Regions from separate parts of the Marcopretia estuarina LEGE 06307 genome, predicted to be linked through region 2. Evidence: riboswitches for the same ligand, from Rfam matches in the RefSeq annotation. Region 2 holds a riboswitch; the other holds the start of a gene.
What was found. A riboswitch is a leader RNA that binds a small molecule or an ion and turns the genes downstream of it on or off. The one in region 2 is predicted to bind cobalamin.
Positions count from the first base shown of each region.

Region 1: it holds a riboswitch for cobalamin, as region 2 does, so the genes downstream of both, ACWJI3_RS00955 (HupE/UreJ family protein) here and ACWJI3_RS04175 (HupE/UreJ family protein) in region 2, are expected to answer to the same signal.

Region 1 is NZ_JBSJOY010000001.1:182,300-185,695, reverse strand. Features, by position in the region: gene ACWJI3_RS00965 (extracellular solute-binding protein) at 1-250, opposite strand, end outside; gene ACWJI3_RS00960 (hypothetical protein) at 566-709, opposite strand; gene ACWJI3_RS00955 (HupE/UreJ family protein) at 787-1,410, opposite strand; cobalamin riboswitch at 1,438-1,619, opposite strand; gene ACWJI3_RS00950 (CobW family GTP-binding protein) at 1,700-2,905, opposite strand; gene ACWJI3_RS00945 (DnaJ C-terminal domain-containing protein) at 3,223-3,396, shown strand, end outside.
Region 2 is NZ_JBSJOY010000001.1:820,544-823,939, forward strand. Features, by position in the region: gene cobW (cobalamin biosynthesis protein CobW) at 1-1,170, opposite strand, end outside; gene ACWJI3_RS04175 (HupE/UreJ family protein) at 1,172-1,756, opposite strand; cobalamin riboswitch at 1,884-2,039, opposite strand; gene ACWJI3_RS04180 (pentapeptide repeat-containing protein) at 2,033-2,563, opposite strand; gene upp (uracil phosphoribosyltransferase) at 2,615-3,283, shown strand; gene aroA (3-phosphoshikimate 1-carboxyvinyltransferase) at 3,383-3,396, shown strand, end outside.

The DNA of each region.
Region 1 (3,396 bases), 640 kb from region 2:
CACTCTTGAGGCGCTCGATGATGGCGTCGTCCTTGGCTTCCAGCACGTTCACCTTGATGCCTGTGCGGGCGGTGAACTGGCGGTAGAGCTCTTTGTCCGTGTTGTAGTGGCGGCCCGAGTACACCCCGATTTCAACGGGTTTGCGGTTGGGCGCCTGTTGCGCCAGGCCGGCACCAACGGCGGTGGCGATCGAAACAACCGTGAGACCGGCAGCAGCCAGCCTCACGGTGGCGGAAGAGATCCGTTTCATCCAGGAGATGGAGCGCCCGATGGCGCGAATGCAACATCTGGAGCGTAGGAATCAGGGTTTAGCTACCCACGTCGAAAGGGTGCGACCGGAAGTAACAAATGTGACCCGAAGAAAGACCGTTGGATCAGTGGATGGGGGAAACACCCAGGAACGAGAACCGCTCAGGCCGCTTGTCTGTCGTGGCTGGGGCATGAGAAGCGGGCTCTGCCCTGTGGAATGGCACGCCAGACAGATTCCCCGCAGGCAAGGCAACCCAAAGAAAAAGCGACCATCAGCAGGGCTGATGATCGCTGAGGGCTAGATAGAGGGAAGCGTTCAGCGGCTGGGGCGGACCCGGACTGGAACGAGAGCCGGCTGCATCAGACCGCCGCCGGAATTGTCGTCGTCAGAGTCGGTGGTGAGCCAGAAGGCCAGGCCGAACAGGGCGATGACGCCGGTGAAAAGCAGAAGTTCGACCATGGCACCCAACCGGTATCCAGCAACGTTAGCCAGAACCTGAGGGCTGACTGTGTCGATGACTGCGATTGGTGCTCAGCTCAGGCGGCGCCGGCGCCGGCGAGCAGACCGATCGGCCCCAGGGCCAGCAGCGCACCCACCACGGTGAGCAGAACGGCAAGACGCACGGTCCAGGCGGTGCCGAGCCGGCGCAGCAACAGGAACGTGACCCCCACGGTGAGGCCGGAGGCCAGCAGGGCTCCCGCCCACCAGCTGCTGGCACCGCTGGCTTCATGGCCGTGCAGCATCGCGTGGATCGCCACCGCCACCGTCACCACGGTGCCGGCCGCAGGAATGGAAGGAGGTTGGCCAGAGCGGCGGCTCATCAGGATCAGCACACCCAGACCCGAAACCGCCAGTGCCGCCAGCAGCTCAGCCACGGGCAGGCCGCCGCCGCTGACACCGAAGAACGCCCCGATCACGGCACCGGCCAGGGCGAACAGCAGGAGCTGGGCACTCACGAACGACGAGGCCGCACCCACGCCCACCAGCAGGAAGAGGTGGTCGAGGCCGGTGAGGGGATGGCTGAAGCCACCCGCCAGGCCGGCTCCTGCCAGGCCGTGGGCGGAGGCGGGCAGGGTGCCCAGCAGGCTGAGGCCAAGACCGGCGCAGCCGGCCAGCACCAGATCTCGGCCTGACGAGGACTTGAGGGAAGCGAAGGGCATGGTGAACTCCGGTCCGCGCCGGGGATTGAAGGGGGAGGAGCAGGGGCGAGCGTTCTGGCTGAGGGCCAACCTGTTGATGGGGCCCATCACAGCTGCGGGACAGCGCCGGAGTGACCACCACGCCTTCGGACAAGGGTGATGCTGGCACCGGACTTTCCTCGTTGCCTCACCGGGGTGCGCACCGGCAAACCACTGCGGGGTCAGTATGAAGCCAGCCCCGCCGCCCGGGAGTTCAACGGCAACCTTTGGATGCGGGGCCTCAGGTTGAAGGGCTGTCTGGCGAAGAGCGTCAGGAAAAGCCCTTGCCGGCCGCACCGCTGGCGACGCAGGCCCGCAGCTGACGGCGCAGCTTGTCGTGATCGAGCTCCTTGCCGATCAGCACCAGCTGGTTCTTGCGCGGTCCTTTCCAGTCGGTGTCGTCGATCGAGAAGCGCTTGCCCGCCAGGTGGAACACATGGCGCCGCTCGCTTTCGCTGAACCAGAGGATTCCCTTGGCCCGGAACACCCCGGCCGGCATCTGGTTGTCGAGGAAGTTCTGGAACTTGCGCAACGAGAAAGGCCCCTCGGCAGCGAAGGAGAGCGAGGTGAAGCCTTCGATCGCCAGATGGTCGGCGGCATGGACGCCGTCGCCATGGGCGTGATCGTGGCTGTGGTCATGGCCATGGCTGCTGTGGTCGTGGACGTGGACGCACTGGCCATGGTCGTGGTCGCAGGCGCTGTGGTCAGCGGTGTGGTCAGCGGCAGTGGCGTGGGTTGCGGCGGCACCCTCGGCCGCGCCGGCGCTGTGGGCATGGCTGTGGCCGTGATCGTGATCGTGGTCATGGCCGTGGTCGTGGCTGTGCGCCTTGGCCTCGCCGGCCTGGTCCGCCACCACCCGATCGGACTCGAACAGCCCCACGCTCAGCAGCAACGGCAGCGGCACCTGCCCGCTGACCGAGCGCAGGATGCGCGCGTCCTTCTTCAGCTCGCGCAGGCGTGATTCCACCTCCACCAGCCGCTCCTCCGCCACCAGATCGGTCTTGTTGAGCAGCAGGATGTCGCCATAGATCACCTGGGCGCGCCCCACCTCGCTCGCCATGGTGGAGTCGTCAAAGTTCTCCGCATCGATCAAGGTGATGATCGAATCGAGCCGGGTGGTGTCGCGCAGCTCGCTGCCGAGAAAGGTCATCGCCACCGGCAGCGGATCGGCGAGGCCGGTGGTTTCCACCACCAGGTAGTCGACCGGATCGGGGCGATCGAGGATGCGCTCCACCGCCTCCAGCAGTTCGCCGTTGATCGAGCAGCAGATGCAACCGTTGCTCAGCTCCACCATGTCGTCGCCGGTGGCGATGATCAGGTCGTTGTCGATGCCGATCTCACCGAACTCATTCACCAGGACGGCGGTCTTGATGCCGTCCTGGTTGCTGAGGATGTGATTCAGCAGGGTGGTTTTGCCGGCGCCGAGAAAGCCGGTGAGGATCGTCACCGGCAGGCTGGTGATGCCGGCCTCCGCCATGGCGGGGATGGGCACCGTCGCAGGGCCGTCGGCGCGGACATCGGTGGCGTGGAGATCACTGGCGGTGCTGGTCATGGCGATGGCGGCCAGGGCGGAGCTGATCCCACCAGTCTGGCGCCTGGCCTCTGCGAGCTGGCTCGCTGATGCGGCCGGTTGCAGGCTGGCAAGCGGCCAGGGCGCGGCCAGGAAGCTGCCGTTCCTACGCCTGACGCGGCGCGATCACGGCTGGGCGTGGCAGGGTTGGGAGGAGCCCCGTGCGGGCCGCCCCCACAGGCGGCCACCCTCCAGGCGCAGCTCTGTTCGGAGGCCCGGCGACGATGAAGTTCAAGGACTACTACGCCGCCCTGGAGCTGGAGCGCGACGCCGATGGCGACGCGATCAAGAAGGCCTACCGGCGGCTGGCCCGCCGCACCCACCCGGACGTGGCCAAGGAGCCCGGTGCCGAGGAGCGCTTCAAGGAGATCAGCGAGGCCTACCAGACCCTTTCCGAT
Region 2 (3,396 bases):
CCGGCTGGCGCTGACCTGCCTGCGTCGGGTGCCTTCGATCGCCTGCAGCAGCAAGCTGCGCTCGACACGCAGCCCGAGCGCCACCAGCTCGATCCGACCCTCGTGGGGGCTGCCAGGGGAGCCAATCTCCCTGGGAGCGGGGGCTATCGGGCCTGCGGGGGCTGCCCTCTGTGCGTCGTGGTCCTCGTACCAGCAATCGAGCCGCGGACCAACCGCCTGGATCTGCAGAGGCCGTCGTTTGCCGGGCTGAATCAGCCAGCCCTTGAGGCGCAGCAGGGCCTGGTGCTGGATCTGCTCCAGGAGCGTGGCTTCAAGGGCCTCACGATCGAAGGAGCCAGCGAGCTGAATCGCCACCGATTGCATGGGCACGTGGGTGTGGTCGTGATGCTCGTGGTTGTGATGAGCGTGATCGTGATCGTGATGGTGGTCGTGGGAGGCCTCGCCATGGGGGCCAGGAGCCGGCGCGACGGCTGGGCGATCCAGGCCCAGCAGCAGCTCGGGCGGCACCTGACCGCGCTGCATTGGCAACACCTGGGCGCCGGGGCGGCAGGAGGCCTGAAGGCGCCCGCGCACCCGGTCCAGCTCTGCAGGCATGAGGCGGTCGCCGCGGCTCACCAGCACCAGATCAGCCGCCCGCAACTGGTCCTCGAACAACTCCTCCAGGTCGGAGAGATGATCGAGGCTGGGGTCGGCGGCCCGCTGCCGCTCAAGCGCGGCGGGGTCGGCCACCACACTGCCGCCGGCCAGCGCTTCACCATCCACCACCGTCACCACGCCGTTGACGCGGGTGCGGGTGCGGATGTCGGGCCACTGGAAGGCCTGCACCAGGGGCTCGGGCAGCGCCAGGCCGCTGGTTTCCACCACGATGCCGTCAAGACGATCAGCGGACGCCAGCAGCTTCTGCATCGTCGGCAGAAAATCGTCCTGGACGGTGCAGCAGAGGCAGCCATTGGCGAGCTCCACCAGCCGGCCATCGAGCTCCTCCTCCGGGCAGAAGCCGCAGCTGCGCAGCAGGTCACCGTCGATGCCGACTTCGCCGAATTCATTCACCAGCACCGCCAGGCGCAGACCGCTGGTGGTGAGCAGATGGCGCAGCAAGGTGGTTTTGCCCGCGCCGAGAAAGCCCGTCACCACCGTGACAGGCAGACGCCGTTGCATGGAGGCTGTCATCTCAGGGCACCAACGCGGACCAGGCGAACGTGGAGCCGACGCCGATCAGCACGCCGGCCGCCAGCATCAACCGCGCCGGAGCGAGGCCCGCGCGCCAGCGCTGCACCAACGTGAGCGCCAGCCACAGCAGGGCGCCCTGGCTGATCAGCAGGCCCAGCAGGTACCAAACGACGGAGGCCGCCTGCCAGCCACTCACGGCATCACTGAGCACATAGCCGTGCAGGGCGAAAGCGGGCAGCAGGGTCCAGACAGGCAACCTTTGGATCACCACCAGCCCCACCACCACCAGCGACAGCGCCACCAGCGCTTCGGCGCCAGGCAGGGCCGGCAGCAGCAGGCCAAGGCCGGTGGCCGTAAGCCCCACGGCCAGCAGAGCGAGCACCCAGCGCAGGCGCTGCACCAGGCCCACCAGGCCGAGCGCCAGCAGAAACAGCAGGTGATCCGGACCCAGCAGCGGATGACCGATGCCGCTGAGCAGACCCGCCAGCGGGCCCTCCTTCAGGGCGAAGGTTTCCATCAGGTGGTGGGCAGCTGCGGGGGTGGCCAGCAGTGGCACGAGCAGCAGTGGCACGAGCAGCAGCGGCACGACCAGGAGTGGCGCGAGCTGCAGGGCGCCAGAAAACTGAAGAGGGCTGGCTGGCTGGGCCGCACGAAGGCCTGGGCCAGCAGCCCGGGGTTGAAGAAACATGGCTCGACCGGTCCTCGCCGGAACTGGATGGGTTGAAACGCCGGCGGGTGTTCTGACTGGCCCTGCCACGAGGACTCGGGGAACAGGCTTCACAGTTGCGGGACAGCGCCGGAATTGCACCGGACTTTCCCCCTTGCCTCCAAGGGATGGATCCCCTGGAACCGACGAGCCAATCTACCGGCAGCCGAGGCTTTCAACCGTGCTGACGCCGGTGCGGGGATTGACGCCTGCGGCCCTGGCGCAGAGGGCTTTCTGCTGGGTCAGATCGAGCACGGCGTCGCTGAAATCGGCCCCCTCGATCGTGGCCCCGGTGAAGCGGCTCTGCATGAGCATGGCGTTGCGGAGCACCGCACCGCTGAGGTCGGCGTTGTCGAAGCGGGTGGCGAAGGCCACGGCGTCTTCGAGGTCGGCGCCGCTGAGATTGCTGCCCTGCAGATCGCTGGAATTGAACACGGCACCGCGCAGGTTGGTGTCACTGAGGTCGAAGCCCTGCATCGACGCCTTCAGAAACTCCTGCTGCTGCAGGTTGCGGCCATGCATAGCGGGCTGCAGATCCTTCAGCGCCCGCTGGCCGCGCAGCTCCGGTGCCGTGATCGCCAGGGCCGGCGCCAGGGGGCCCACCAGACCCAGCCAGGCGACCGTGACCACCAGCAGGGCAAGCAGGGAGCTGAGCCAACCGGGGCGAGTGAAGGGGGGCAAGAACACACGTACCGTGGGCCCTCAAGTTATGGCAGCCACGGCCGCGACGCGATCGACATGAGCATGTCCCTGCGGGTGGTGGTGCCGCCCCATCCCCTGATCGGTCACTGGTTGACCCTGCTGCGTGACCAGGACACGCCCCCCTCTCTGTTCGGCACCGCCATGGCCGAGCTGGGCCGCTGGCTCACCTATGAAGCCGTGCGCGACTGGCTGCCCCATCAGCGGGTGACGGTGCAGACACCGCTGGCCAGCACCGAAGGCAGCGTGGTGGACGGCAGCGTGCCCCTGCTGGCGGTACCGATCCTGCGGGCGGGCCTGGGGCTGTGGCAGGGGGCCCAGGCCGTGCTGCCCACGGCCCGGGTCGCCCACGTCGGCCTGCGCCGCAATGAAGCTGATGCCAGGGCCTCCTGGTACTACGACGCGCTGCCCGAAACAATCGGCCCCCAGGTGGGGGTGCTGGTGTTCGATCCGATGGTGGCCACCGCCGGCAGCCTGGTGCAGGTGCTGGAACGGCTCGAGAGCAAAGGGGTGAGCGGTGACCGGCTGCGGGTGATCACGGCCCTGGCGGCCCGGCCCGGGCTCAACACCCTGGGGCAGCGCTTCCCCCACCTCACCCTCTACACCGCCTGCATCGACGCTGACCTGGATGCCGACTTCCGCATCGTCCCGGGCCTCGGCGATGCCGGTGATCGTCTGTTCGGCACCCCGGCGGCGGCCATTCCCTGATGCCTGCAGCAGGCGCGGCTCCAGCCCTCCTCTGTCGTGCTCGGCCAGACCGTGGCGCCCAGGCCCAGACCTAGGCTCACGGGCCATTGCTCCCCTGGCATGGGACTGGCTGT